Regions from separate parts of the Streptomyces sp. Q2 genome, predicted to be linked through region 1. Evidence: riboswitches for the same ligand, from Rfam matches in the RefSeq annotation. Region 1 holds a riboswitch; each other region holds the start of a gene.
What was found. A riboswitch is a leader RNA that binds a small molecule or an ion and turns the genes downstream of it on or off. The one in region 1 is predicted to bind cyclic di-AMP.

Region 1 (7,387 bases):
GCGGCACCCGCCCCTTCTTCTCGCGCCGCCGCCCGCGGCGCGTCCCGTTCCCGCCGTCGTACGCCCCCCAAGCGCTCGGCGCTGCTGACGGTGGCCGTCCCCTCGGCCTGTGTCATGGGCGTCGTGGGGATCGCCGCCGCGTCCGTCAGCGCGCTGGCCGACGAGGGCAGCGACACGACGACGACCGCGGCGGACGCGACCGCCGTCAAGCCGTCCGCGGCGAACAACAAGCTGGACACCCAGCTGAAGAGCCTGTCCGCCGGCGCCGACGACTTCGCCGACCGGGCCAGCCGTACGCAGGAACGTATCGACCTCAAGGCCCAGCAACTCGCGGAGAAGAAGAAGGCGGCCGCGGAGGCGGCGCGCAAGGAGCGGCTGCGGCCCAAGTACGCGCTGCCGGTCGCGCAGCGCGGCCTCAGCGCCTACTACGGCCAGTCCGGCATCAACTGGATGTCCGTGCACACCGGCATCGACTTCCCGGTCTCCTACGGCACGACCGTGATGGCCGCCACCGACGGCACCGTGCGCACGCAGTGGAACAGCGCGTACGGCAACATGATGATCGTGACCGCGAAGGACGGCACGGAGACGTGGTACTGCCACCTCTCCAGCTACCGCGTCGCCTCCGGTACGACCGTGAAGGCCGGCGACCCGATCGCGTACTCCGGCAACTCCGGCAACTCGACCGGCCCGCACCTGCACTTCGAGGTACGGCCGGCGGGCGGCTCGGCCATCGACCCGCTGCCGTGGCTGCGCAGCCACGGTATCGACCCGACGTAGGACGTGGACCCGGCGTAGGAGGTGAGAGGGCCGCCCCAGGCTGTCCCTCAGATCGACAGCCCGGGCAGATCGACCGCCCCCGGGCCCTGCTCCCGCAAGGGCCCCTTCTCCTACAACTTCTCCACCGGCGCGTACCGCAGCAGCAGCCGCTTCGGCTTGGTGTCCCCGAAGTCGATCGTCGCCTCGGCGTTGCCGCCCGTGCCCTTCACTCCCACGACCGTGCCGAGCCCGAACTGGTCGTGTGTCACCCGGTCCCCGACCGCCAGCGACACGGTCGGCTTCTCCGAGGTCCGGCGGGTGGCGAAGCCGGAGGCGCCCGAGGCCGACGAGCGGGAGCGGGAGGACGACAGCGAGGCCGCCACCCCGGACGCCGGACCGGAGGACATCGGCGCCATGGCACCGGTGCGCTTCCAGTCGACGTGCTGGGCCGGGATCTCCTCCAGGAACCGCGAGGGCGGGTTGTACGACGGCTGTCCCCACGCGCTGCGCATCGACGACCGGGTCAGGTACAGCCGTTCCCGCGCGCGCGTGATGCCGACGTACGCCAGGCGCCGCTCCTCCTCCAGCTCCTTGGCCTGGCCGAGGGCGCGCATGTGCGGGAAGACGCCGTCCTCCATGCCGGTCAGGAAGACGACCGGGAACTCGAGGCCCTTGGCGGTGTGCAGGGTCATCAGGGTGATGACTCCGGAGCCGTCCTCGTCCTCGTCGGGGATCTGGTCGGAGTCGGCGACGAGCGCGACCCGCTCCAGGAACGCGGAGAGCCCGCCCGGGGCCTCGCCCTCCCCGGTCTCCTGCTCGAACTCCAGGGCCACGGCGGCGAGTTCCTGAAGGTTCTCGATGCGGGTCTCGTCCTGCGGGTCGGTGGACGCCTGCAGCTCGGCGAGGTAGCCGGTGCGTTCGAGCACCGCCTCCAGGACGGTCGCCGGGCCCGCTCCGGACTCGACGATCGTCCGGAGGTCCTCCATGAGCGTGTTGAACCGTTTCACGGCGTTCGTGGAGCGCGCGGCCATGCCGTACGCCTCGTCGACGCGCTTGAGCGCCTGCGGGAAGCTGATCTTCTCCCGCTGGGACAGGGCGTCGATCATCGCCTCGGCGCGGTCGCCGATGCCCCGCTTGGGGACGTTCAGGATCCGGCGCAGTGGGACCGAGTCCTCCGGGTTGGCCAGCACCCGCAGGTAGGCCAGGACGTCCCGGACCTCCTTACGCTCGTAGAAGCGGACGCCGCCGACGACCTTGTAGGGCAGGCCGACGCGGATGAAGATCTCTTCGAAGACACGGGACTGGGCGTTCGTGCGGTAGAAGACGGCGACGTCTCCCGCCTTCGCGTCGCCCGCGTCGGTGAGACGGTCTATCTCGTCGGCGACGAACTGCGCCTCGTCGTGCTCGGTGTCGGCGACATAGCCGGTGATGCGCGCGCCCGCGCCCGCGTTGGTCCACAGGTTCTTGGGGCGGCGGGACTCGTTGCGCTCGATGACGGCGTTGGCGACGGTGAGGATCGTCTGGGTGGAGCGGTAGTTCTGCTCCAGGAGGATCGTCGTCGCGTCCGGGTAGTCCTCCTCGAACTGGAGGATGTTGCGGATGGTCGCACCACGGAAGGCGTAGATCGACTGGTCGGCGTCGCCCACCACGCACAGTTCGGCGGGCTGGAGGTCGTCCTCGGCGGGCGGTACGTCCACCGGGTGCTCGGAGGTGCCGACGAGTTCCCGGACGAGGGCGTACTGGGCGTGGTTGGTGTCCTGGTACTCGTCGACGAGGACGTGCCGGAAGCGGCGCCGGTAGTGCTCGGCGACGTCCGGGAAGGCGCGGAGCAGGTTGACCGTCGTCATGATCAGGTCGTCGAAGTCGAGGGCGTTCGCCTCGCGCAGTCGTGACTGGTACATGGCGTACGCCTGGGCGAGGGTCTTCTCGAAGCCGTCGGTGGCCTGGGCGGCGAAGTCCTCCTCGTCGATCAGCTCGTTCTTCAGGTTCGAGACCTTGGCGCTGAAGGACTTCGGCGGGAAGCGCTTGGGGTCGAGGTCCAGGTCACGGCAGACGAGTGCCATCAGACGCTTGCTGTCGGCGGCGTCGTAGATCGAGAAGGAGGAGGTGAAGCCGAGCTTCTTGGACTCCCGGCGCAGGATCCGCACGCACGCGCTGTGGAACGTCATCACCCACATGGCGTTCGCGCGCGGGCCGACGAGCTGCTCGACGCGCTCCTTCATCTCGCCCGCGGCCTTGTTGGTGAAGGTGATCGCGAGGATCTGGCCCGGATGCACCTTCCGCTCGCCCAGCAGGTGGGCGATGCGGTGGGTGAGCACCCGGGTCTTGCCGGAACCGGCGCCGGCCACGATGAGCAGCGGGGTGCCCTGGTGCACGACCGCGGCGCGCTGGTTGTCGTTCAGCCCGTCCAGGAGCGCGGCCGCGTCCACCACCGGGCGCGGGGCGCCGTCACGGTAGTACGCGTCCCGGTCCGGCGGCACGTCGAACTTCCCGCCGAACAGATCGTCCGGAACCGGTTCCGGTACGTGGTCGTCCTCGGGGGGTGGCGGGTGTTCCTCCTCGTGGGCCCGGGGGGCCTGGAGGTTCGCCAGGAAGCTGTCGTCAAAGAGGCTGCTCATCGCTCTCCGAGTCTAGGGCGCCCCACTGACAGCCCGCCGCCGCCCCGAGAACATCGTCTGATTCGGCGGGCTCGGGAGCCGAAGATCTCGCGGAGTCGACCGGCAGGCCGGCTTACCGTTCGCAAAGGTGCCGTCACGTTCCGCGACCGGGCGGGCCGGGCCGGTGGATCGTCGGCCGAAATGCACGCATACCGCAGCGGATCACTCTGGATTGATCTCGGCGCGCGGCAAGCTGACCCAAGGTCACGAAAATGTATCGGGCATATCGCACATCAACCTTCACAGGGGCCACACCAGTTGGCTACCGTGCCGGGCAGGCCGTACGACCCCCTCCGGCGAACGTCGCCGGGCCGCACGGCCTCCGCCGAGTCCGACGCGCCGCCGTGCGCCCGGAGCCGGGGACCCACCGACCTTGGGGTGAATCGGCCCGCGTCCCTCCGGGGAAGGGCCGTAGGGCAAACCTTCCTAACCACCCGCCCGAACCCGACAGCTAACTCGGTAGGCGGAACGTGGAAGGAGTCGCCTCCCTTGGCGTCGCACCGCAAGTCGCGTCCTTCGGGCACGCGCGTAGCAGGTATACGGACCCCCGCCCTTGCCACGGCCGCCCTCACCTCCGTGGCCCTGCTGTCCCAGACGGCCAACGCCGCCCCGTCGGCCGACGACAAACCGAGCCTCGAAGAGGTCGAGAAGAAGGTCGACGACCTGTACCGGCAGGCCGAGTCGGCGACCGACAAGTACAACGCGGCCGAGGAGAAGACCGCCAAGCAGCGCAAGCGCGTCGACACCCTCCTCGACGACGTCGCCAAGCGCACCCAGAGCCTCAACGAGGCGCGGGAGGAACTCGGTTCCTTCGCCGCCGCCCAGTACCGCAGCGGCGCCTCCACCCCCGACACCGCGACCTTCCTGCTCGCGGACTCCCCGCAGGACTACTTCGACCAGACCCAGTTGATGGGCCGACTGACCAATCGCCAGAAGGGCGCGGTCGACGACTACGTCACCGAGCAGTCCGCGACGATGAAGAAGCGACAGGAGGCCACCGAGAGCCTCCAGACGCTCACCGAGTCGCAGGGCGACCTGAAGACGGCCAAGGCCACTGTCCAGAAGAAGCTCGCCGACGCCCGGACGCTGCTCTCGCAGCTGACCGCCGAGGAGAAGGCACGGCTCGCGGCGATCGAGCAGAAGAAGCAGCAGGAGGCCGCGGCCAAGGCGGCCGAGCTGGCACGGCAGCAGGCTGCTGAGCAGAAGGCCCAGGAGGAGGAGGCTCAGCAGGAGTCGAGCAGCGGCTCGTCGAGCTCGTCGCCCTCCACCGCCCCCTCCACGTCCACCTCGACCGCCACGGACTCCTCGTACGCCACCAAGGCCGAGAAGGCGCTCGCCTTCGCCCGCGCCCAGATCGGCAAGCCGTACGTGTGGGGCGCCACCGGCCCCGAGTCCTATGACTGCTCCGGTCTCACCCAGGCCGCCTGGAAGGCCGCCGGCGTCGACATCCCGCGGGTCACCTACGACCAGGTCAACGCCGGCACCACGGTCTCCCTCTCCTCCGCCCAGCCCGGTGACCTGGTCTTCTTCTACGACGACATCAGCCACGTCGGCATCTACATCGGCAACGGCATGATGATCCACGCCCCGAAGCCGGGCGCGTACGTCCGCGAGGAGTCGATCTTCTATGACGGCGAGTCGTCCATCCACAGCGTGGTACGGCCGGCCTGACGTGACGCTCGGGGGCGGTGCCGGCGGCCTACGCCGCCGGCCGGGCCGAGGTCAGGTCCACAGCACCGCGATGAAGATGTTCGCGGTGGTCAGCACGCCCACCAGGGCGAACAGGCCCTTGTCGACCTTCTCCTCGTCACGCTTCACGTAGACGAGCCCGAGGATCACGATCAGCAGGGCCAGCTTCACGCCGATCTTGATGTTGTTGACGGGCTGGTCGTCGGCCTGGTTGAGGCCGACCAGGATGACGCCGGTGACCAGCATCGTCAGCGCCCCGTGCAGCATCGCCGGGACGAAGCGGGCGGTGCCCTGCCCCATCGCCCTCATCTGGGTGAGGAAGCCGCCGAGCAGCGCGGCGATGCCGACGATGTGCAGGCCGACGAAGAGATGGATGAGTACGTCCATGAGCCCGGAGCCTAATCAGGGACCGGGCGGCACCCGACACCGCCCCGCCCCAAGGGCACCTCTCGAGTCCGCCTCCGGTACTGACCGGATCTTGCATATATGCGCCTCATAGCACTCTGCCGCCCCCATAGGTCCCGATTCGGCACATCGGTCATCGCTCTGCGTGAAGTGGACGGCCCCGACGGCGGATCACGGTCGCATCCGGTCACCCGGCGGTCAGCTGGAAGAACTTCCGTACATCGCGTTACCTCACCGTCACTGTCGGGTTTAGCGTCCTCCACCAGGTGACCGGCTCCCCACCGCCGCCCGGGCCAGGGGCGGCAGTCGGCCACCACCGCCGAGAAAGGTCCGGCGGCGGTCCGCTCCCCCTGTGCGGGACGCCGCCGGACGCGTGACCGCCACCGGGCGGGCCGTACGTCCGCTCCGCCTGGCGTTCGTACGGACAAGGCGGTCGTACGAAAGGACGTGCAGTCCACGTGGCAGCGCACCGCAAGCCCCGGCAACGCTCGGTCAGCGGCACCAAGGCCCGCACGGCGGCGACGATCGCCCTCGCCGGCGCGGCGACCGCGACCGGCTTCGACGGGATCGGACACGCCGAACCGCAGCTCACGCCGGCGCAGGTCAAGGCGAAGGTGGACAAGCTCTACCAGGAGGCGGAGGTCGCCACCGAGAAGTACAACGGCGCGAAGGAGAAGGCGGAGGCGGCCCAGGCACGGCTGGCGGCCCTGCGGGACGAGGCGGCGCGCAGGACGGACAGCCTCAACTCTGCGCGGGACTCGCTGGGTTCGATGGCCGCGGCGCAGTACCGCGACGGCGGCCTGGACCCCGCCCTCCAGCTGGCCCTCTCCGACGACCCCGACCGGTACCTGGACGGCGCCGAGTTCGCCGAACGGGCCGGCAACCGCCAGGCCTCGTCCGTCGCGCGCGTACGCGAACAGCTGCGGGAGATCGAGCAGTTGCGCGGCGCCGCCCACATCGAGCTCGCCTCCCTGAAGTCGCGTCAGACGGAGTTGAAGCGGCACAAGAAGACCATCAACGGCAAGCTGGACGCGGCCCGACGGCTGCTGTTCCAGCTGCCGGCCGAGGAGCGGACCCAGCTCGGGGAGAGCGACCCGACCCGCGCCTCACGGGCATCCACGACACCCCGGGACGGCATGGCGGCTCCCGGTTCCGCCACCTCCCAGGCACCCGGCTCCCGCGCCGCGGCCGCCGTCTCCTACGCCTATACCAAGCTCGGCAGCCCCTACGTCTGGGGCGCGACCGGCCCCGACGCCTTCGACTGCTCGGGCCTCATCCAGGCCGCCTACCGCTCCGCCGGACTCTCCCTGCCCCGCACGACGTACGCCCAGATCGACGCCGGCCAACGCGTCTCCCGCTCCGAACTCCTCCCGGGCGACCTGGTGTTCTTCTACTCCGCCGTCAGCCACGTCGGCATCTACGTCGGCAACGGCCAGATGATCCATGCCCCGAACCCGTCGGCGCCGGTGCGACTGGCGCCGATCAGCGAGATGCCGTTCGCGGGGGCGACTCGGGTGGTGTGAGAGTCCCCGCTCCGGCTGCTCACACCAACGGTCACACCAACCGCCGCGCCGTCGCCCACCGGGTCAGCTCGTGCCGGTTCGACAGCTGAAGTTTGCGCAGCACCGCCGACACATGGGACTCGACCGTCTTCACCGAGATGAACAGCTGCTTGGCGATCTCCTTGTACGCGTACCCCCGCGCGATCAGCCGCAGCACCTCACGCTCGCGCTGGGTGAGGCGGTCGAGGTCCTCGTCGACCGGGGGCGCGTCCGTGGAGGCGAAGGCGTCCAGGACGAAGCCGGCGAGCCTCGGGGAGAAGACCGCGTCACCTTCCTGGACACGGAAGATGGAGTTGATCAGGTCCGTACCCGTGA
Region 2 (7,387 bases), on a different contig from region 1:
CGGCGAGGGAGCCGGTGCCGTACTCAGGGGCGGGCGCGGAGTCGGGGGCGAGCGGCTGTGGGTGGTGGTCCCAGTCCGAGGCGGGCTGTGCCATCAGCGGGTGACGTCCGCGGTCGCTTCGGAGATGGCCTGCGCGAAGACGAGCGCCTGGCGCACGGTCTCCGGGCCGTCCCCGGCCTCGCTCACGCGCAGGCTCAGGTCGTCGGCCGTCGAGCTGCCGGTGTAGCCGTGGTCGGCCTCGCAGTTGGGGTCGCCGCAGGCGGCGGGCTCCAGGTCGAGACGGGAGACGGCGCCCCAGCCGATCGTCAGCACGACCTCCCGGGGCGGCGTGCCCGGCACGTACTGTTCCGGGTTGGCGACCACGCGGCTGATCACGACCGACGAGATCCGGCCGAGCTTCACGGATTCGGTGGAGGTGGTGGCGTAGGGCGTCGGCGAGGTGGTGTCCGCCGTCTGCTCGTCGGTGTGGCTGACGATGAAGCGGGTCTCGGTGAGGACGAGGACGGTGACATGCCGCCGCACCTCGTTCTGGTCGAACGTCGTCTCCTGGTGGACCAGGTACGACCGGATGGTGTCGCCGCCCACGGCGGCCTCCACCGCCTCGGCCACGAGGGCCGGGTAGTAGCCGCTGCGTTCGATCGCCGCTCGCAGCCCCTGGGTCGTCGTACTGGTCTTGGCCATGACGTCCATCCTACGGGGAGCCACTGACTGCGAGGCACGCTCGCGGCGGTCTCCGTCGGTCCCGGTACGCCTCGCCACGTCTCAGTACGCCGGAAGCGTCCTCGGGCCGAGGTCGTCGCGGGCCGGCGGCGGCGCCAGCCGCACCGAGGCGCCGAGGACGCTCAGCCCGCGCGTGGCGACGACGACCGGCTCCAGGGTGACCGCGACGACCTCCGGATGGTCGTCCACCAGCCGCGAGACGCGCAGCAGCAGCTCCTCCAGGGCCGGGGTGTCGACGGGGGCCGACCCCCGCCAGCCGAACAGGAGCGGCGCCGTCCGGATCGACCGGACCAGCGAGGTCGCCTCCCGGTCGGTGACCGGAACCAGCCGGTGCGCCATGTCCCCGAGCAGCTGGGAGGCGGCTCCGGCGAGCCCGAACGACAAGACGGCGCCCGCCGCCGGGTCGATCACGGCCCTGACAACGGTGTCGACTCCGCGGGGCGCCATTCCCTGCACGACCGGCCGCAGCTCCTCCGGCGTCCCGAACATCTCGGTCAACTCGGCGTAGGCGCGGCGCAGTTGCTCCTCGTCCGTGAGATCCAGGCGTACGCCGCCCAGGTCGGCGCGGTGGCGCAGGTGCGGGGCGGTGGCCTTGAGGGCGACCGGATAGCCGAGGGTGCGGGCGGCGGCGACGGCGTCCTCGGCGGTGGGCGCGGACAGCGCGCGGTGGACGTGCAGGCCGTACTTCCCGAGCAGCTCGCAGGTCGCTTCGGTACCGAGGGTGAGCCCCTGTCCGCGCGCGAGGAGCCCTCCGATGAGCTCGGCGGCCCCCTTCTCGTCGATGTCCTCGTACTCGGGCACCTTGCCGGGCTCGGCTGCGTCCCGCCGCCACTGGGCGTACTTGACCGCTTCCCCGAGGGCGCGGACGGCGCGTTCGGCCGCGGGGTAGGCGGGGATGAGGCGGGAGCAGTTCTCGGGAGCCGGCGCGTCGTCCGCCGCCTTCGCGGCCAGTCGGTCCAGCGCGCGGAACGGGTGGTCGCGGCCGACGGCGCCGGACGCCGGCGAGCTCGCCCGGGGTGCGGTGCTCGCCGCGGCCGACAACGCCTCCGCCAGCCCTCCGAGCTCCACGTGCACCACCATGACCGGCTTCCCGGGCACCCGCTCCGCTGCCGATCGCAACGCCTCCGCCAACGCCGCGTCGCCGGGATACCCCTCCTGCACCGTCGGTATCGCGGTGACCACGACGGCGTCGCACGCGTCGTCCGCCAACGCCCGGGACAGCGCCCCGTGGAAGGCCTCCGGCGACGCCCCTGTCGTCAGGTCCAGCGGCGGCAACGGCCTGAGCCCCTCGGCGAGGCAGGCGTCGTACGTCAGCAGCCCCAGCGACTCGGAGTTTCCGAGGATCGCCACCCGTGCCCCCGCGGGCAGCGGCTGGCGCGCGAGCAGCAGCCCCACATCGACCAGCTCGGTGATCGTGTCGACCCGGATCACCCCGGCCTGCCGCAGCAGCGCGGACACGGTGGCGTGCGGCAACCGCGTCGCCCGTACGGCATGCCCCTGCGGAGCCGCTCCCCCGTGCCGCGCCCCCTGCACCACGACCAGCGGTTTCGCGGCCGCCGTACGCCGTGCGAGCCGCGTGAACTTGCGCGGGTTGCCGATGGACTCCAGGTACATCAGCGCCACGTCGGTGTCGGGGTCGTCGTACCAGTACTGAAGGACGTCGTTGCCGGAGACGTCCGCCCGGTTGCCGGACGACACGAACGTCGACACGCCGGTGACGCCGGTGACCCCGCCCCCGCGCCGGTGCAGTCGGGACAGCAGGGCGATGCCGATCGCGCCGGACTGGGAGAACAGTCCGATCCGGCCCGGCCGGGGCATCTCGGGGGCCAGCGAGGCGTTCAGTCGTACGTCGGTGGACGTGTTGATGATTCCGAACGCGTTCGGCCCGATGATCCGCATGCCGTACGCGCGCGCGTGCCGGACCAGTTCACGCTGCCGCTCGCGCCCTTCCGGCCCGCTCTCGGCGTACCCGGCGGAGAGCACGACCAGCCCCTGCACGCCGTGCCTGCCGCATTCCTCGACGACCTCGGGGACCTGTTCCGCGGGAACGGCGACGACCACGAGGTCGACGGGCCCGTCGATGTCCCGGACCGACCGGTGCGCGGGCACCCCGGCGAGTTCCTTGTGCCCCTCGGGGAGTGCCTTGTTCACGGCGTGCAGCCGGCCGGTGAAGCCCGCGTCCCTGATGTTGTCGAGAACGCTGCGGCCCACGCCTCCGGGCGTGCGGCCGACCCCGACCACGGCGACGGACCCGGGCATCAGCAGCCGCTGCACGGACCGCGCCTCGGCGCGCTGTTCGCGCGCGTACTGCACGGCGAGCGAGCGGTCCGTCGGCTCCAGGTCGAACTCCAGGCGGACGACGCCGTCCTCGAAGCTGCGCTTCTGGGTGTACCCGGCGTCCCGGAACACCTTGATCATCTTGTTGTTGGCGGGCAGCACCTCGGCGGCGAAGCGGCGGATGCCCCGCTCACGCGCGACGGCCCCGATGTGCTCGAGGAGGGCGGAGGCGACTCCGCGCCCCTGGTGGGCGTCCTGGACGAGGAAGGCGACCTCGGCCTCGTCGGCCGGGGCGGCGGCGGGCATGCCATCGGCGCCGATGCGGTCGTAGCGTACGGTGGCGATGAACTCGCCGCCGATGGTGGCCGCGAGTCCCACCCGGTCCACAAAGTCGTGGTGCGTGAAGCGGTGGACGTCCTTGGCGGACAGACGAGGGTAGGGCGCGAAGAAGCGGTAGTACTTCGACTCGTCCGACACCTGCTCGTAGAAGCTGACGAGGCGATCGGCGTCATCGACGGTGATGGGCCGGACGCGCGCGGTCCCACCGTCGCGCAGCACCACGTCGGCTTCCCAGTGGGCGGGGTACTCGTGCCGGTCCGACGAGGTCTGCATGGGCCCCAGAGTACGGCTCGCGTACGACAACGGCGCGAGGCAGTCTGTGGAGGACGTCAGCCGGACCGAGGCCGCGGTCCGACGACACACCGGGGCGGGACGAAGGACCGCTCCGGGCATGCTTCACGATATGGGAAACTGGTCTAGACAACCCTGATACACCGAAGGGCAGCATCACATGGCTGAGCGCCGCGTCAACGTCGGCTGGGCCGAGGGTCTCCACGCCCGCCCCGCTTCCATCTTCGTCCGGGCCGCCACGGCCGCAGGCATCCCGGTGACGATCTCCAAGGCCGACGGCAACCCCGTCAACGCGGCCTCCATGCTGGCCGTCCTCGGCCTGGGCGCCCAGGGGGGCGAGGAGATCGTCCTCGCCTCCGACGCCGAGGGCGCGGACGTGGCCCTCGACCGTCTGGCGAAGCTGGTCTCCGAGGGTCTCGAGGAACTTCCCGAGACTGTCTGAGCATCCGAATAAAGGTTGCACCGAAGGGCTCGTCCGAATTATCGGGCGAGCCCTTCGCATTTCCCTCTCACGGGCAGCAGAAATAATCCCCCGCGAATTATCTCCCCTTTGTATACGGCCCTCGTGTTAATGCCGCAGGCCCGTCATGTTTACGGGATGTTGCGAGTTCCTCACACGGTCCGGCCGCTCCCCGCCGCCGGTGAATCGCAGCCGGTGCGCCGCCGTCGCGCGCTCCGTGTGCAGCGCCGTGAGCGCCCGCGCACGTTCGCTGTCGCCGCGCGCCACCGCGTCCACGATCGCGCCGTGCTCCGCCCACGACTCGACGGGGTTGGCCGGCGCCTCCACGACGTACATCCAGGCGATCTTGTGGCGCAGCTGGGTCAGCATCGAGGTCATCGCGGCACTGCCGGAGGCCTGTGCGAGCGTCTCGTGGAACCAGCTCCCCAGGGAGCGCAGATCCTCGCTGTTGCCCCGCCTGGACCGCTCCTGGCCCAGCCGCACCAGGCCGCGCAGCACCTTGAGATGGGCCTCGGTGCGCCGCTGGGCGGCCCGCGAGGCGCCGAGCGGCTCCAGGAGCATGCGCATCTCCAGCAGGTCGGCACCCTCCTGCTCGGTGGGTTCCGCGACGCACGCGCCCGCGTGCCGCCGGGTCACCACGAAGCCCTCCGCCTCCAGCGTGCGCAGGGCCTCCCGGACGGGGACGCGCGAGACGCCGTAGCGGCGCGCGAGCAGTTCCTCGGTGAGCCGGCTGCCGCGCTCGTAGACACCCGCGACGATGTCGTCCCGGATCGCCGTGCATACCGAGTGCGCCGGAATACGCATGACCGACCTCCGCTTTAATCCCCGTGAAACGTCGACGATTGACGTGTGTTCAGTGACTCTATTGCAATCAGCGGGAATTTCCGACGGCGGGCCGGAATCCATGGATATTTTTTGGACAGACGGCCGTCTGAAACACCGAAAGCCCCGGCTCGGGGAGCCGGGGCTTCGGGATGCGGGACCGTGGATCGTCAGACGTTCACGGGGGCGGGCGTCAGGCGTTGACGAGCGCGGGCGCCAGACGTTGACCAGTGCGGGCGCCAGACGTTGACCAGCACGGGCGTCACACGTTCACGCCGTGCGAGCGGAGGTAGGCGACGGGGTCCATGTCCGAGCCGTACTCCGGGCTCGTGCGGGCCTCGAAGTGCAGGTGCGGCCCGGTGACGTTGCCGGTGGCGCCGGAGAGGCCTATCTGCCGGCCCGGGGTGACCGTCTGACCGACGGAGACCGCGATGGACGACAGGTGGCCGTACTGGGTGTAGGTGCCGTCGTTCATCTTGATCACGACGTTGTTGCCGTACGACCCGCCCCAACCCGCCTCGACGACCGTGCCGGAGCCGACCGCGTGGACGGAGGTGCCGCTCGCGGCGTGGAAGTCGACGCCGGTGTGGCTGCCGGAGGACCAGACGCCGCCGCCGGCCTTGTAGCCGGTCGAGATGTACGAGCCGGAGATCGGGGCGACGTAGGAGTTGAGGAGCTTGCGCTCGGCCTCGCGGGCGGCCCGCTCCTTCGCCTCGCGCGCCTTCGTGGCCTCGGCGACCGCCTGCTTGCGCGCGGCCTCCTCGGCCTTGCGCTGCGCCTCCGCCTCTTCGGCGGCCTGCTTCTGGGCGGTGGCCTGGGCGTCGATCTGGTCGGCGACCGAGTCGCCGATGGTGATGACGGGGGTGAGACCGGTCTGCTCGACGGCCGGTTCGGCGGCGAGCGCCGGGGCGGCGAGGGTGCCGATGACGCCGGTGGTGGCGAGCGCCGCGACGCCGGCGGCCCGGGCGGTGGTGCGCTTCATCCGGCTGGGACGCCGGTGCTTCCCGGTGGCGCAGGTGAACGCCATGTGGTGGCTGGTCCTTTCCTTCCTTCTCGCCTACCGGGTTAGCTGACGGGTTCGGAGCAGGAAGGTCTCCTACGGACCCCCTCGCGGTGTGCGCGGGCGTCCGATTCACCCCAGGGACTTATGGTTTGGGTCCCCGGCTCCCCAGGCTCGCGCCATGCGGGGACTCGGCGATGACTGTCCGGTGCCGCGGCTGCGGCGCACTGCCTGACGAACAGCCCGCATGACGCTAAGCGCGGCAACTTTCAATCCCCAAACGGATCACGGCTTTTGTAGCGCATGCCACAGGGCAGACAGGCAACCTCTCCCTCAATTCGGACATCCAGGGGCCCCGGTGACTCTGGAGTCACCGGGGCCCCTGGACGCGCGCGTGCGTCCGCTGCGCCGCGCGCTCGCGGCTACTCCGCCGAAACGACGGTGACTTCGCCGACGCCGAGGGCCTGAACGGGATCCTTGATCTGCGCCGCGTCCCCGACGAGGACGGTCACCAGCCGGTCGACCGGGAAGGCGCTCACGACCGCGGCGGTGGCCTCGACGGTGCCCGTCGCGGCGAGCTGCTGGTACAGCGTCGCCTGGAAGTCGTCCGGCAGGTGCTGCTCGACCTGTTCGGCCAGCGTGCTCGCCACCGCCGCCGCCGTCTCGTACTTCAGCGGGGCCACCCCGACGAGGTTCTGCACGGCGACGTCGCGCTCGGCGTCGGTGAGCCCCTCGGCGGCGAGGGTGCGCAGCACCGTCCACAGGTCGTCGAGGGCGGGGCCGGTGTTCGGGGTGTCGACGGAGCCGCTGATGGCGAGCATCGCGGCACCCGTACCGTCCGGAGCGGAGCGCATGACCTGCCCGAACGCCCGCACGCCGTAGGTGTAGCCCTTCTCCTCGCGCAGGACGCGGTCCAGGCGGGAGGTGAGGGTGCCGCCCAGGCAGTACGTGCCGAGCACCTGGGCGGGCCATACGCGGTCGTGCCGGTCGGGACCGATACGGCCGATGAGCAGCTGCGTCTGGACGGCGCCGGGGCGGTCCACGATGACGACCCGGCCGGCGTCGTCGGCGGTCACCGGCGGCACGGGGCGGGGCTCGGCCGAGGAGCCGGTCCAGGAACCGAGGGTGTCCCCGAGCAGCGCGTCGAGGTCGATACCGGTGAGGTCGCCGACGACCACGACGGTGGCGGTGGCGGGGCGGACGTGCTTCTCGTAGAAGCCGCGTACGGCCGCGGAGTCGATGTTCTCGACCGTCTCCTCGCTGCCCTGGCGCGGGCGCGACATGCGCGAGGTCGCCGGGAAGAGCTCCTTGGAGAGCTCCTTGGCGGCCCGCCGGGACGGGTTGGCCAGCTCGTGCGGGATCTCGTCGAGGCGGTTGCGCACCAGCCGCTCGACCTCGCTGTCCGCGAACGCGGGCGCCCTGAGTGCGTCCGAGAGCAGGCCCAGGGCCTTCGCCAGACGCGAGACCGGGACTTCGAG
Region 3 (7,387 bases), on a different contig from region 1:
AGGCGGACGATCGTCATACGGCGGTCCAGTTCGTCCAGCTCGCCGGTGGCCGGGTCGGCGTCGGCGACGAGGAGCCGGATGGAGTTCGTACCGCAGTCGACGGCGGCGACCCGGGTCACTTTGCCTCCTCGCGAGCCTGAGCGTCCTGGACGTCATCAACGTCCTGAGCGTCCTGCGCGTCTGGTACGGACGTCACACACGTCCCCTTGCGCCACCACTCCGGCAGCATCTCCAGCGCCTCGTCGCCCAGCGGGTTGACCCCGGGGCCGGCCGCCAGGGAGTGGGCGACCAGGACGTGCAGGCACTTCACCCGGTCCGGCATACCGCCCGCGCTGGGGAAGCTCTTCAGCTCCTCGATCTCGTCGCGGCGGCGGATGTAGTCCTCGTGCGCGGCGCGGTAGGCGGCGGCGAGCTTCGGGTCGGTCTCCAGCCGCTCGGTCATCTCCTTCATCACGCCGTTCGCCTCGAGCGTGCCGATGGCGGAGTTCGCCTTGGGGCACGTCAGGTAGTACAGCGTCGGGAACGGCGTGCCGTCGGGGAGGCGGGGGGCCGTCTCGACCACATCCGGCCGGCCGCACGGGCAGCGGTGCGCGATCGCGCGCAGACCGCGCGGCGGACGCCCGAGCTGCTGCTTGAATGCCTCGACGTCGGCGTCGGTGGGCTCGGTGCGCGGGGTGGTCGGCGGGGGCGTTTGCATGCCTGTCTTTCCATCGGTCGGTTCACTGGTCGGAGGCGTCGGACTTGTCGACGCCGTCCCAGACGTTCGCGTACCAGGGGCGGTCGGCCGCGCCCAGGTCGGCGCGCGACTGCTTGGCCGCGTCCGGGTCGATGACGATGTAACCAGTCTCGCCCGGCATGACGTAGTGCAGCCGCTGCCGGATCTGCTGTTCCGCGTACGCGTCGTCCTGCCAGCGCGCCTTGAGGTCGCGCAGCTGCTCGACCCGCTGCCGGGCCTGTTCCCGCTGGCGCTGCACGTCGGCGATCTCGGCGCGCTGGGAGACGTACTGCCTTATGGGATAGGCGAGCGCCACGATCAGCGTGCACAGGACCATGGCCAGCAGCGCGGCCCGGCCGGTGAGCCGGGAGCGGCGGGCCTGCCGTTTGGTCTGGGAGCGGTAGACACGGGCCGCGGTCTGCTCGCCGAGCAGCTTGATCCTGGTCGCGGTGGAGAAACGGTCCCGGTCCTTCACGGCCATGTTCCCCCGCCTCCCGTCTCACACGCACGTACGTCCCCGGACACGGTACGGGACCGGGTACGGGGACGTACGTACGACTGGCTAGGGCTCACTCGAGCCTTGGCCCTTTACGTTCAGCCCTTGAACCGCGGGAACGCGCTGCGGCCGGCGTACACCGCGGCGTCGTCGAGGATCTCCTCGATGCGCAGCAGCTGGTTGTACTTGGCGACGCGCTCGGAGCGGGCCGGGGCGCCGGTCTTGATCTGGCCGCAGTTGGTGGCGACGGCGAGGTCGGCGATGGTGACGTCCTCGGTCTCGCCGGAGCGGTGGGACATCATGCACTTGAAGCCGCTGCGCTGGGCCAGCTCGACGGCGTCCAGGGTCTCGGTCAGCGAGCCGATCTGGTTGACCTTGACGAGCAGGGCGTTGGCCGCGCCCTCGTCGATGCCGCGGGCCAGGCGCTCCGGGTTGGTGACGAACAGGTCGTCGCCGACGATCTGGACCTTGTCGCCGAGCTTGTCGGTGAGGACCTTCCAGCCCGCCCAGTCGTCCTCGAACAGCGGGTCCTCGATGGAGACGAGCGGGTAGGCCGCGACGAGCTCCTCGTAGTACTCCGTCATCTCGGCGGCGGAGCGGTCCTTGCCCTCGAAGGAGTAGACGCCGTCCTTGTAGAACTCGGAGGCGGCGACGTCCAGGGCCAGGGCGATCTGCTCACCGGGGGTGTAACCGGCTTCCTTGACGGCCTCGAGGATGAGGTCGAGGGCCTCGCGGTTGGAGCCGAGGTTCGGGGCGAAGCCGCCCTCGTCGCCGAGGCCGGTGGACAGGCCCTTGCTCTTCAGCACCTTCTTGAGGGTGTGGTAGACCTCGGTGCCCCAGCGCAGGGCCTCGGAGAAGGACTCCGCGCCGATCGGCGCGATCATGAACTCCTGGATGTCCACGTTGGAGTCGGCGTGCGAGCCGCCGTTCAGGATGTTCATCATCGGAACGGGCAGCAGGTGCGCGTTCGGGCCGCCCAGGTAGCGGAAGAGGGGGAGGTCGCTGGCCTCGGAGGCGGCGTGGGCGACGGCGAGGGAGACGCCGAGGATGGCGTTGGCGCCGAGCGAGCCCTTGTTGTCGGTGGCGTCCAGGTCGAACATCGCCTGGTCGATCAGACGCTGCTCGGTGGCGTCGTAGCCGACGAGCTCCGGGCCGATCTGCTCGATGACGGCGAGGACGGCCTTCTCGACACCCTTGCCCTGGTAGCGGTTCGGGTCACCGTCGCGGAGCTCGATGGCCTCGAAGGCACCCGTGGAGGCGCCGGACGGAACGGCGGCACGACCCGTGCTGCCGTCGTCGAGGCCGACCTCGACCTCGACCGTGGGGTTGCCTCGGGAGTCCAGGATTTCCCGGGCTACGACGACGTCGATGGACGGCACGAGCATCTCCTTCTGGGATGTGACGCGGTTACGCGGGCCGTGGGGCCCGTGGTGCGGGGAGCCGCGGTCGGCTCCGCGAGACGAGCCTAACCGCCCCGGGGCGATCGGCCAGCCGCCCGACCACCTCTTGGGCAGACCGAGAGGAAATTGTTTCCGAACGGAACAAAGCGAGGGGTCAAAAAAGCCCCGCCCCGGTGCGTACGGGGGAAGACGCACCGGAGCGGGGAGCCCGTGGGGACGGGGGTGGCCCTCACGAGGCCTCCACTGTGGAGGCCTCGTCCATGAGAGCGCTGTGGTTCGGCTACGAGCCGCGTGTCACTTCAGGTGCAGCTGCTGGCCCGGGTAGATGAGGTTGGCGTCCTCGACGATGTCCTTGTTCAGCTCGAACAGCTTCGCCCAGCCGCCCTTGACGTCGTGCTCCTCGGCGATGGAGCTGAGGGTGTCGCCCTTGACGACCTTGTACTCGCCGTCACCCTTCTTGACCTTCTTGCCGGTCGGGGTGGTGACGGTCTTCTTCGCGGCCGGACGGTCCGTGGAACGGGACGCCTGCTGCTCCGAAGAGCGGGTCGTGGTCTCCGAGGAGTCGCTGCTCGAGCCGCTGGAGCTGCTGGAGCTGTTCGACGAGGTGTCGGTGCTGCCGTTGTAGGCGGAGCTCGACAGGTTCACGCCGCAGCTCGGCCAGGCGCCCTTGCCCTGGGAGGCGAGGACCTTCTCGGCGACGGCGATCTGCTGCGCCTTGGAGGCCTGGTTGGCCTGCGCGGCGTACTGCGTGCCGCCGTACGCGGCCCACGTGGAGGCGGAGAACTGCAGACCGCCGTAGTAGCCGTTGCCGGTGTTGATGGACCAGTTGCCGCCGGACTCGCACTGGGCGACGGTGTCCCACTCGGAGGCGGTGGCGGCGGAGGCGTTGCCGGCCGCCATCAGCGGGGCGGCGACGGCGGCGCCGGTGACACCGGCGATGGCGATGGCCCGGGTGGCCTTGGACGGACGGCGGTGCTTGCCCTTGGCGGAAAACAGCATGGTGGATCCCCTCACCGACGCCTGCGAGGTGAGCTGTCGGGTTCGGGCCGGTTGAGTTGCCCGGCCGTGCCTCGCGCTGTTTCGTGCGCGGCACGGCTTCACCCCAAGCCGGATCCAGCTCAACTGCTGGTCCCGGCACTTACCTTGGGTCCCCCGCTCCTGCCTACGGCGCTTGACGCGACGACTGTTCCCGTACGGCCGCTGGCAGGATTCGGCGTTGCGGCAGCCGGGGCTCGTGTTGGCGAGCGGTGACGACGGTAGACACGCGATCCGCGGAATTTCAAAGACGATCAGGGCTTCTGAGAGTCATCCCACACTTTCACCAAAGCGGACATTCAGTGCGAAGTGTGACGCGAACTCCCGCTAGTTTTCACCCGATTCGACACCGACAGAGAGGGTCTGACCGGGCGCGATGACGCTCGGGTCGGCACCGATCGCCTGCCTGTTCTCCGCGTAGAGCTCACGCCACCCGCCCTGGAGGCCAAGGGAGTCGGCGATGGACGCGAGAGTGTCTCCGGCGCGGACGGTGTACGAGTCGGCGCGGACGGCGTGACGGCCCGTGGAGGTGTCACTGCCGGCCTCGCCGGTGCCTGTGTCGGCGACGGTCTCGTCGGCGCTGCCGCCACGGTGCCGGCCGGCGCTGAGGGAGCCGGTGTCGACGAGGGCCGAAGAGCCGCCCTCTTGCCATGACTTGTCCGAGTCGCCCTGCTTCGTCGCGTCCGTGACGGAGCTGTCGGAACCCCGCGAGTCCTGCGAGTCACCCGAACCCGAGCCGGAACCGGGCGACGAGTCGGACTTGGCCGAATTGCCGATCTTGCCCGTCTCGTCGGTCTTGCCGGAATCATCCGACGGGGCACCGGAGCCGGACGGACTGGGCGACGCGTCCGTCGACGGGCCCGTCGACACTTCGGACGAGTCCGACAACCCCGGCGAGTCGGATGATTCGCCGCTGTCCGACGTCGCGCCGTCCGCCACGCCCGTGTCGACGTCTGCCGCCGCGGAGTCCTTGCTGAGCCCGTTGAGCAGTCCGCAGGTGGACCAGTAGCCGACACCCTGGTCCGCGAGGATCTTCTCGGCGACCGATATCTGCTGGTTGCGGCTGGCCTGGTCGGGGCGCGAGGCGAAGTCGAGACCGCCGTACTGCTCCCAGTCCTCCTGTGCGATGTGGAGTCCGCCGTAGTACCCGTCTCCGGCGTTCTCGCTCCAGGAGCCACCCGTCTCGCAGTTCGCCACCTGGTCCCACGTGGTGCCGGTCGCCGCGCTCGCGCCGGTGGCGCCGAGAAGCGGAATGGCGATGGCGGAGCCGGTCACTCCTGCCGCCACGAGGATGGCCGGAGCCTGGCGGGGGCGACGATGGCGGCCGTTCCCGGAGAGCATGCGGAAACCTTTCGCAAGACAACGGTGATCAGGCGGCGGGTGAGGCTCGGCGCCGCGCTGATCCGTGAACGTATAGGCAGTCGAACACTTGTCACAAGTTAATGCCGCGTAGATCACGTGAAAGTCACAGAGTTGAGGGCGCGTCACGTTTGACCAGTTCCCGAGTGATGCGGCCCGTGACCTCGGTGGCCGGGACGAGTGGCTCGTGCCGAACCGGCGTGGCTCCGCCGCTGAGATTCAGATGGTTCACGAGGACGGGCCAAAAGCCCTTTTTGAACCATGCGTTCTGCCTGTCCTTGGCGAGTGCCCATGGGCCGTATCGCTCGGGAAGCTCGTCCCAGAGGCAACCGGTACGCAACCGGTAGAGGGTTCCGTTCACTTGCGTCCGCACGTCCACCGCACTTCTCGCGAACTGGCGACGCTGGAAGTGAGCGGCCATCAGTTCCTCGACGGCAGGCCACGCCAGCTCCGGCACTTCCATGGGAACCGGCGTCCCGGTCCGCGCGTGCCATTCCGTCACCCTGCACGTGACCCCGGATCGCTTCCGGACCTCTCCGAGCGGCTTCACCGTGATGTCCAGAAGGTCGATCACGTATGCCATCTGCGGGAGAGCCAAGTCCCGCAGTTCCTCCCAGGCGATCAAGGTGAGGTCCGAGACGTCCATGGTGTCCGGTTCCGCTTCCTCCTGTCCCGCAAGGGCCTCTCTCCCCCTGGCGAGCAGTTCCCTGGCGCCGCGCACGTCCTCGCCCATATCCCGATACCTCCCTCCCCCGTCCTCCCGCGTCTCGGCGGCGGCGCGTCCACGCCCCGGCTCCCGATACGGTCATCAGGTGAACGTCCCGAACACCGCCCCCGAACTCTTCACCTGGGAGTTCGCCACCGATCCGTACCCTGCCTATGCCTGGCTGCGTGAGCACTCCCCCGTGCACTGGACACGGCTTCCCAGCGGAGTCGAGGCGTGGCTGGTGACCCGCTATGCGGATGCGCGCCAAGCTCTCGCGGACGGGCGCCTTTCGAAGAACCCCGCTCATCACGCCGAAGACGCCCACGGCAAGAGCCGGACCGGTATCCCCGGTGAGCGCAGCGCCAATCTCATGACACATCTGCTCAATATCGACCCGCCGGACCACACCCGGCTGCGCCGCCTCGTCTCCAAGGCGTTCACCCCACGCCGTGTGGCGGAATTCGCGCCCCGCGTGCAGCAGTTGACCGACGATCTCATCGATCAGTTCGCGCCGCGGGGGGAGGCCGACCTCATCCACGACTTCGCCTTTCCCCTCCCTATCTACGCGATCTGCGACCTGCTCGGCGTCCCCGGCGAGGATCAGGACGACTTCCGGGACTGGGCCGGGATGATGATCCGGCACGGAGGAGGTCCGCGCGGTGGCGTCGCCCGCTCCGTCAAGAAGATCCGCGGTTACCTCGCCGACCTGATCCACCGCAAGCGCAACGACCTCGGCGACGACCTGATCTCTGATCTCATCCGCGCCTCCGATCATGGAGAACACCTCACCGAGAACGAAGCCGCCGCGATGTGCTTCGTGCTTTTGTTCGCAGGTTTCGAGACCACCATCAACCTCATCGGCAATGGCACATACGCACTTCTGCGCAACCCCGGACAGCTGACTCGGTTCCAGGAGTCGATCGCGCGCGGTGAGACCGAACTGGTGGACACCGGTATCGATGAACTGCTCCGCTACGACGGCCCTGTGGAACTGGCCACCTGGCGTTACGCCGTCGAGCCCTTGAGCATCGGCGGGCAGCGCATCGCCACCGGTGACCCGGTGCTGGTCGTCCTCGCTGCCGCGGACCGTGACCCTGCACGGTTCGCCGAGCCGGACACGCTCGACCTGTCCCGCAGTGACAACCAGCACCTCGGATTCGGCCACGGCATCCACTACTGTCTGGGCGCGCCCCTGGCCCGCCTCGAAGGCCGTACCGCGCTCACGACACTCCTGCGCCGCCTGCCCGACCTCCGGCTCGCGGCCGACCCTGCCGACCTGCGCTGGCGGGGCGGGCTCATCATGCGTGGACTTCGGGACCTCCCCGTCCGGTTCACCTCCGCTTGATGGGCGTCAGCCCTCCGTCTCCCTGATCGCATCCCGATAGACCCGAGCCGCCGCCCGCAAGGCCGCCTCCGGATCCACCCCCTCCGCCTCCGCCCGTACCGCCAGGGCGAGCAGGTCGTAGCCGATGCCCTCGGACCGGGGCAGCGGCACGTCCAGGCCCGCCGTGCGCACTCTCGATGCCAGCTTCGCCGCCAGGGCGAGGCCGGGCTGGCCGAGGGGGACGCCGTCCGTCACCGACTCGCGCTGCTTCTCTATCGCCTTCGTGCGCAGCCAGTGCTCCTTGACCTCCTCGGGGGTCGTGGCGGTCTCGTCGCCGAAGACGTGCGGGTGG
Region 4 (7,387 bases), on a different contig from region 1:
GGGCACCTCGTTGGCGCCCCTCAGGCTCGCGGCGAGGACGGTGCCGTCACCGGCGCTGTCATCGGCGGCGACGGCGGGAACGGTGGTGACCGCGACACCGCCGACGGTGGTCAGGACGGCGGCGGTGACGAGCAGGGTGGTACGGCGCTTCGAGAACGTCGTGCTCATGCCCATGATGGTTTTTTCTTCCCGTTTCGCAGCCGACACACCCTGCGTCAGCTTCTGGGCATGCATACGGGAGCGATCTCACACGGGATCAGCCCCGCATGAGTGACCTACGTCACTTCCCGGCCGCTAGCCGGCCCGGTGCACCACCGCTTCGCACATCTCCATCAGCGCGGCCTTCGCGTCGCACTCCCGCAGCGGAGCCAGTGCCGCCCGCGCGTCCTCGGCGTACCGCACCGTGTCCCGCCGGGCCTGCTCCAACGCGGGATGCGCCCGCAGCGCCTCCAGTGCCTGCGCGTGCCGGGCGTCGTCGGTCAGGTCGGAGTCCAGCAGCTCGCACAGCGCGAGGTCCTCGGCCAGCCCCAGGCGCTCCGCCCGCTCCCGCAGACGCAGCACCGGAAGGGTCCGGATGCCCTCGCGCAGATCCGTGCCCGGCGTCTTCCCGGACTCGTGCGAGTCGGACGCGATGTCCAGGACGTCGTCCGCGAGCTGGAAGGCCACGCCCAGCCGCTCGCCGTACTGCGTCAGCACGTCGACGACCGTCTCGTCGGCGCCCGACATCATGGCGCCGAACCGGCACGCCACGGCCACCAGGGAGCCTGTCTTGCCGCCCAGCACGTCGAGGTAGTGCTCGACCGGGTCACGCCCGTCCGTCGGACCGGCCGTCTCCAGGATCTGGCCGGTGACCAGCCGTTCGAACGCCTCTGACTGGACCCGGACCGCCTCGGGGCCGAGGTCGGCCAGGATGTGCGAGGCGCGCGCGAACAGGAAGTCGCCGGTGAGGACGGCGACCGAGTTGCCCCAGCGGGCGTTGGCGCTGGCGACCCCGCGCCGCACCTCGGCCTCGTCCATCACGTCGTCGTGGTACAGCGTCGCCAGGTGGGTCAGCTCCACCACCACCGCCGACGGCACGATCCCCGGCGCGTAGGGGTCCCCGAACTGGGCCGCGAGCATCACGAGCAGCGGCCGGAACCGCTTTCCACCCGCCCGCACCAGGTGCTGGGCGGCCTCCGTGATGAAGGGGACCTCACTCTTGGTGGCTTCGAGCAGTCCCTCCTCGACAGCCGTCAATCCGGCCTGGACATCGGCTTCCAGAGCCTGGTCCCGCACGCTCAGCCCGAACGGCCCGACGACGGTCACGAGGGGTCTCCTGTCTGCTGGTGTCTACTGGCGATTACACGGTTTGTCGATAGGTCGCTGCCATCACTCAAGTCAGCGTATCCGGTCACGTTTCGATCACCGATAGCGCCCGCCCGTCCAGCCCGGGCGGTATCGGATCACGACGGGTATGTTTTTGATCACTTGAAAAGAACGGATATCTATCGACTTACATGGAAGTAGTGGAGTGTGTCCCGATCCTTCGTCGATACCCCGTCCAGCGGCCGGCCGCCACCCGGGGACGACACCGCCTTCTCCGGCCGGCCCAAGGGCCTGCTCACGGCCCACGACGGCATGGGCATGACGGCCACGCCCCTCTGCTTCCTGTCCCTCGCGGTCCACTGAACTCACGGGGTCACGCTCATGCACATCCGTACGTCCTTCCCCTACGAGACGGCCCACGAGGACCTCCGCATCCCACTCCCGGACGGGACCCTCCTCTACGCGCGCGTGTGGCGTCCCCTCACGGACGAACCAGTACCCGCGATCCTCGAATACCTGCCGTACCGCCTGACCGACTGGACCGCGCCCCGCGACTGGCAACGCCATCCCTGGTACGCGGGCCACGGTTACGCCTCCGTACGAGTGGACGTGCGCGGACACGGCAACAGCGAGGGCATGCCCGGCGACGAGTACTCGGCGACGGAGCTGGCCGACGGCGTCCACGTGATCGACTGGATCGCGGCGCAGCCCTGGTGCGACGGCAAGGTCGGCATGTTCGGCGTCTCCTGGGGCGGCTTCAACTCCCTCCAGATCGCGGCCCTCGCTCCCGAGCCGCTCAAGGCGATCGTCACGGTCAGCGCCACCGACGACCGCTATGACAACGACGTGCACTACATGGGAGGTTCGGTCCTCGCGGTGGACATGCACGCATGGGCGGCCACCATGCTGGCCTTCGTCTGCCGCCCGCCGGACCCGCGGTACGTCGGCGAGGCGTGGCGGGACATGTGGCTCAAGCGCCTGGAGGAGGTCGACCCCCTCATCCACACCTGGCTCGACCACCAGACCCGGGACCGCTACTGGCGCCACGCCAGCGTCTGCGAGGACTACGGCGCGATCGACGCCGCCGTCCTCGCGGTCGGCGGCTGGCACGACCCGTACCGCGACACGGTCCTGCGCCTCGTGGAGCATCTCCCGGCCGACCGGATCCGCGGCCTGATCGGACCCTGGTCCCCCCAGTACCCCGACCGCGGCCTGCCGCCCGGCCCGGCGATCGGCTTCCTCCAGGAGACCCTGCGCTGGTGGGACCACTGGCTCAAGGGCAAGGACACGGGCGCGATGTCGGAGCCCCTCCTGCGCGCCTACGTCAGCGACTCCCACCCCCCGGCGACGGTCTACGACACCCTGCCCGGCCGCTGGGTCGGCGAGCCGGCCTGGCCCTCCCCCAACGTCTCGACGATCTCGTACGGCCTTCAGGGCTCCCCCTTCCTCGTCCGCTCCCCGCAGCACACGGGCATCGACGCCGGCCGCTTCTTCCCGATCGGGAACGACGCCGACCTGCCGCCCGACCAGCGCGAGGAGGACGGCAGGTCGGTGTGCTTCGAGTTCGAAGCCTCCGAGGAGACCTGGGTGTTGGGGCGGCCGAGGGTTCGGCTCAGGCTGACCTCCCAGGTGCCGCGCGGCCAGGTGATCGCCCGGGTCTGCGACGTCGCCCCGGACGACTCCTCGACCCTGGTCACCCGGGGCGTGCTGAACCTGTCGGCGCGGCAGGGGCGGGACAGGGTCGTGCCGTGGGAGCCGGGTGTCACGCAGGACGTGGAGTTCGAGCTGAACGGCATCGGCCACGCCTTCCCTCCCGGTCACCGCATCCGCCTGTCGGTCTCCTCCACGTACTGGCCGTGGATCTGGCCGCAGCCCGACTCGGGGGCGGGCTTCACGCTGGACCCGGAGGGCAGCTTCCTCGAACTCCCGGTGCGGACAGGGGAACCCGCCGCCGACATCCCCTCCCCCATCACCTCCGGCATCACCTTCGAGGAACCGGAGCAGTCCGAGCCGCTCGGCGTCAACTCCCCGGTCACCCTGGACGAACCGCGGCCGGAGCGCCTGGTCGTGCGCGATGTGGCCAAGGGTGAGTGGCGGCTGGAGGTCGATCCGCGCCACGGCGGCACCCGCGTGTATCCCGACGGTCTGGAATGCACCGAGGACGCGCTGGAGACGTACACGATCAACGAGTCGGACCCCCTGTCGGCCCATGCCCGCTCGGACTGGTCGGTCGGGCTGCACCGCCCGGAGCTCGCCTGGGAGGCGACGGTCCGCACCCGGTCGGAGCTCGGCTGCGACGAAACGGGCTTTTTCACCTCCAACGAGGCGATTTGCATGGATGGTGGCGAGGTGGTCTTCCACCGGACCTGGGAGAAGCGGATTCCACGGACGGCCGGTTGACTCCGAGTTGGGCCCATTGCCCGATTTGACACTCTTGCGAACGCGCGTGAGTTGGGTCACTCGCGCCCCTTTTCGGCCTCGACGCCACCAGCCCGCTTTCACCCTTGCCCAATGCGCGAGTTGAGTCTTGGCAACCGCAAAGAATCAAGCGCCCCATATGCCTCAGACCAAGGTCAACAGGTTGATGTGTGATTCCGCCACTTGTTACGGACATGTGCTCTCGCATACGTTCCGGGCCTGTCGGGCGGACGCCTAATCCTGCCGCCGCCCCACAGGACACCCATCGACCATCACCGCACGGCAGGAGCGGGGGAACCAGGTAAGCCGCCGCACCGGAGATCACGCCGGTACGGCTAGGGGTGAAGTCGCGCCGCCTCACGGCGGCACGGCCGGGCAGCTCCCGCCCGAACCCGACAGCTCACCTCGTAGGCGCCGGAGAGGAACAGCGCCATGGCCGCACGAGGCAAGCACCGTCGTACCCGCACCAACCCGCTCACCCGAGGCGTCATCACAGCCGGAACGGGCATCGCCGCCCTCGCCCTCCCGCTCCTGGGCGCGACCACCGCGAGCGCCGCACAGCCGGCCAAGGCCCCCGCCACCGCGCAGGCCGCGGCGCAGGTCAAGTCCCTCAAATACACCACGGTCAAGGGCGACACGCTCTACGACATCGCGGACAAGTACGACACCCCCGGCGGCTGGCGGCAGCTCTACAAGGACAACCGCAAGGCCGTCGGTGACAACCCCCGGCTGATCCACGCGGGTCTCGATCTGACGGTCAGGACGGCCAAGAAGGCGAGCACGCCCGCCAAGAAGGCCACCCAGTCCGTGACCCAGGCCACCCAGGCCTCCGTCAAGACGTACGCGAACAACCTCGACGGCTGGATCAACGAAGCGCTGGACATCATGGCGCAAAAGGGAATTCCCGGCTCGTACGACGGCATTTACCGCAACGTCATGCGCGAGTCGTCCGGCAACCCGCAGGCCATCAACAACTGGGACTCCAACGCCGCCGCCGGCACCCCGTCCAAGGGCCTGCTCCAGACCATCGACCCGACCTTCCAGGCGTACCACGTGGACGGCACGTCGTGGGACCCGTACGACCCGGTCGCGAACATCACCGCGGCCTGCAACTACGCGGCCGCGCGGTACGGCTCGATCGACAACGTCTTCGGGGCCTACTGAGCCCTGCCGACCGCGGACCTACCGGCGGGGAAACAGTCTTTCGAGGACGACGGCGATGCCGTCGTCCTCGTTCGACAGGGTGATCTCGTCGGCCACCGACCGGAGTTCGGGGTGGGCGTTGGCCATGGCCACGCCGTGCGCGGCCCAGTCGAACATGGGGATGTCGTTGGGCATGTCCCCGAAGGCGATGGTGTCTTCGGGCCCGAGGCCCAGATGGTCGGCGGCCAGGGCGAGGCCCGTCGCCTTGGTGATGCCGCATGGCTGGAGTTCGACGGTCCCGGGGCCCGACATGGTGACCGTCGCCAGGGAACCGATCACTCCGCGGGCCGTCGCCGCCAACTCGTCGTCGGACAGGTCGGGATGGCGCAGCAGCACCTTGCTGATGGGCGCGCTCCACAGGTCGTCGCGCCGCCCGACCCGTACCGCGGGAAGGGTCGGGTGGGGCATCAGATAGCCCGGCTCGATGAGGGTCAGCCCGTCCACGCCGTCCTGGTCGACGGCCGCGTACACCTGGCCGAGTTCGGCCTCGATCTTGCCGAGCGCGGTCTCGGCCAGCTCCCGGTCCAGGGTGACCGACCACAGCAGACGGTGCGCGCCGGCGTCGTACACCTGCGCGCCCTGCCCGCACACCGCGAGCCCCTCGCTGCCGAGGTCGTCGAGGAGCGGCCGCACTCTGGGCGCCGGGCGGCCGGTCACCACCAGATGCCGGGCCCCGGCCGCCGCCACCCGCGCGAGCGCGGCGAGCGACCGGTCGGAGAGGGTGTCGTCGCCTCGGAGCAGCGTTCCGTCCAGGTCGGTGGCGATGAGTGAATATGCGGTGGGTGCGGCCATGATCAGAGAATACGGATGGAACGCGCCGGCGACTCGACGCGAACCGGACGGCTACAGCCTTCACATGCGTTGACGCCTGCTCCGGTTACGGCAGTTGGCACCCTCACGCGGAGTCCCGTACCACCAGTTCCGTGGGGAGTATCACTCCCGACGTGTCCTCCCCCGCGATCTGCGCGAGCAGCATGCGGACCATCTCGGCGCTGATGCGCTCGAAGGGCTGGCGGACGGTGGTGAGGGCGGGGGTGATGGCGGTGGCCGCGGGAGAGTCGTCGAAGCCTCCGACAGCGATGTCATCGGGGACCGAACGGCCGCTCTGCTGCAGGGCGTTGACGACGCCCTGGGCCATGAGGTCGGAGGCGACGAACACCGCGTCCATGTCGGGCGCCTGGGCGAGCAGCCGGTGGGCCGCCTGCTCGCCGCCGGTGCGGCGGTAGTCGCCCTCGGTCACCAGGGCCTCGTCGTAGGGCAGCCCCGCCTCGGCGAGCACCTCGCGGTAGCCCGCCAGCCGGTCCGTGCCGCCGGGGGTGTCCAGCGGACCGGTGATCATGCCGATGCGGCGGCGGCCGCCGCCAAGGAGGTGGCGGACCATCTCCCGGGCCCCGTCGCGGTCGTCGGCCGCCACGTAACTCACCCTGGAGCCGAGGCCCATGGGCTTGCCGCAGGCCACCAACGGCATCCCGGCCGCGCGCAGTTCGGCGGCGACCGGATCCCCGCTGTGGCTGGAGACCAGCAGGACGCCGTCGACGTGGCCCGAGGTGATGTAGCGGGTCACGCGGCGGCGGTCGTCGTCGGTCGCGGCGAGCATCAGCAGCAGCGGGATGTCGTGCCGGGCGAGGTGCTCGGTGCAGCCGCGCAGCAGCACGTTGAAGTTGGGGTCCTCGAAGAACTTCTCCTGCGGCTCGGTCAGGAGGTAGGCCACCGAGTCCGAACGTCCCGTACTGAGGCTGCGCGCATGCCGGTTGACCACGTACCCGGTCTTCCTGATGGCGGACTCGACCGCCCGGCGGGCGGCCGGGGAGACGTAGTGGCCGCCGTTCAGGAAGCGGGAGACGGTGCCCCGCGACACGCCGGCCTCCCGCGCCACGTCGTGGATGGTGGGCGGTCGGCGGCGTGCGTTGGCGCTGGTGGTCATGTTCCTCGTTCGTGACGGTGGGGTCGGCGGATACCTCAGGCCTTGACCGAGCCGCTCAGCAGGTCCAGGGACCAGAACCGCTGGATCACCAGGAAGAGCGCGATCAGCGGGATGATCGCCAGCAGACATCCGGTGATGACCAGGGTGTAGAGGGCGGGCTGCGAGGCGCCCTGCGCGAGCAGCGTGTAGAGCCCGAGGGTGAGCGGGAACTTGGTGTCGTCGGCCAGCATCACGTACGGCAGCAGGAAGTTGTTCCAGATGGCGACGAACTGGAAGAGGAACACCGTGATCAGGCCCGGCATCATCATCGGTACGGCGATCCGCGAGAAGATCCGCCACTCGCTCGCGCCGTCCATGCGGGCGGCCTCGAGGAGTTCGGCGGGCACCGCGGCGGCCGCGTAGATGCGGACCAGGTAGACGCCGTACGGGGAGAGGATGGACGGCAGCAGCATCGACCAGTACGAGTCGGCCATGCCCATCTTCGACAGCAGCAGGTACTGCGGGACGGTCAGCACGATGCTCGGTACCAGGACGCCG

Region 2: linked by a shared signal. The riboswitch ahead of ACWBNA_RS40270 (M23 family metallopeptidase) and the one ahead of ACWBNA_RS44090 (C40 family peptidase) in region 1 are both predicted to bind cyclic di-AMP.
Region 3: linked by a shared signal. The riboswitch ahead of ACWBNA_RS12010 (transglycosylase family protein) and the one ahead of ACWBNA_RS44090 (C40 family peptidase) in region 1 are both predicted to bind cyclic di-AMP.
Region 4: linked by a shared signal. The riboswitch ahead of ACWBNA_RS14580 (LysM peptidoglycan-binding domain-containing protein) and the one ahead of ACWBNA_RS44090 (C40 family peptidase) in region 1 are both predicted to bind cyclic di-AMP.

The regions. Positions count from the first base shown of each region.
Region 1 covers NZ_JBXEJE010000066.1:36,455-43,841, forward strand. The annotation lists gene ACWBNA_RS44080 (M23 family metallopeptidase) at 1-780, shown strand, start outside; gene pcrA (DNA helicase PcrA) at 891-3,377, opposite strand; cyclic di-AMP (ydaO/yuaA leader) riboswitch at 3,730-3,897, shown strand; gene ACWBNA_RS44090 (C40 family peptidase) at 3,906-5,087, shown strand; gene ACWBNA_RS44095 (hypothetical protein) at 5,139-5,492, opposite strand; gene ACWBNA_RS44100 (C40 family peptidase) at 5,969-7,033, shown strand; gene ACWBNA_RS44105 (LuxR C-terminal-related transcriptional regulator) at 7,065-7,387, opposite strand, start outside.
Region 2 covers NZ_JBXEJE010000051.1:36,749-44,135, reverse strand. The annotation lists gene ACWBNA_RS40295 (alkaline phosphatase family protein) at 1-94, opposite strand, end outside; gene ACWBNA_RS40290 (DUF5998 family protein) at 94-681, opposite strand; gene ACWBNA_RS40285 (bifunctional acetate--CoA ligase family protein/GNAT family N-acetyltransferase) at 763-3,609, opposite strand; gene ACWBNA_RS40280 (HPr family phosphocarrier protein) at 3,788-4,069, shown strand; gene ACWBNA_RS40275 (GntR family transcriptional regulator) at 4,196-4,891, opposite strand; gene ACWBNA_RS40270 (M23 family metallopeptidase) at 5,172-5,936, opposite strand; cyclic di-AMP (ydaO/yuaA leader) riboswitch at 5,950-6,116, opposite strand; gene ACWBNA_RS40265 (M16 family metallopeptidase) at 6,332-7,387, opposite strand, start outside.
Region 3 covers NZ_JBXEJE010000009.1:102,020-109,406, forward strand. The annotation lists gene ACWBNA_RS11990 (Ppx/GppA phosphatase family protein) at 1-119, opposite strand, end outside; gene ACWBNA_RS11995 (DUF501 domain-containing protein) at 116-697, opposite strand; gene ACWBNA_RS12000 (FtsB family cell division protein) at 720-1,196, opposite strand; gene eno (phosphopyruvate hydratase) at 1,310-2,596, opposite strand; gene ACWBNA_RS12010 (transglycosylase family protein) at 2,906-3,610, opposite strand; cyclic di-AMP (ydaO/yuaA leader) riboswitch at 3,614-3,791, opposite strand; gene ACWBNA_RS12015 (transglycosylase family protein) at 3,974-4,987, opposite strand; gene ACWBNA_RS12020 (transposase) at 5,112-5,738, opposite strand; gene ACWBNA_RS12025 (cytochrome P450 family protein) at 5,818-7,056, shown strand; gene ACWBNA_RS12030 (nucleoside triphosphate pyrophosphohydrolase) at 7,063-7,387, opposite strand, start outside.
Region 4 covers NZ_JBXEJE010000011.1:178,840-186,226, forward strand. The annotation lists gene ACWBNA_RS14560 (CHRD domain-containing protein) at 1-168, opposite strand, end outside; gene ACWBNA_RS14565 (polyprenyl synthetase family protein) at 295-1,305, opposite strand; gene ACWBNA_RS14570 (hypothetical protein) at 1,513-1,668, shown strand; gene ACWBNA_RS14575 (CocE/NonD family hydrolase) at 1,687-3,705, shown strand; cyclic di-AMP (ydaO/yuaA leader) riboswitch at 3,987-4,150, shown strand; gene ACWBNA_RS14580 (LysM peptidoglycan-binding domain-containing protein) at 4,156-4,887, shown strand; gene ACWBNA_RS14585 (HAD family hydrolase) at 4,906-5,718, opposite strand; gene ACWBNA_RS14590 (LacI family DNA-binding transcriptional regulator) at 5,822-6,850, opposite strand; gene ACWBNA_RS14595 (carbohydrate ABC transporter permease) at 6,886-7,387, opposite strand, start outside.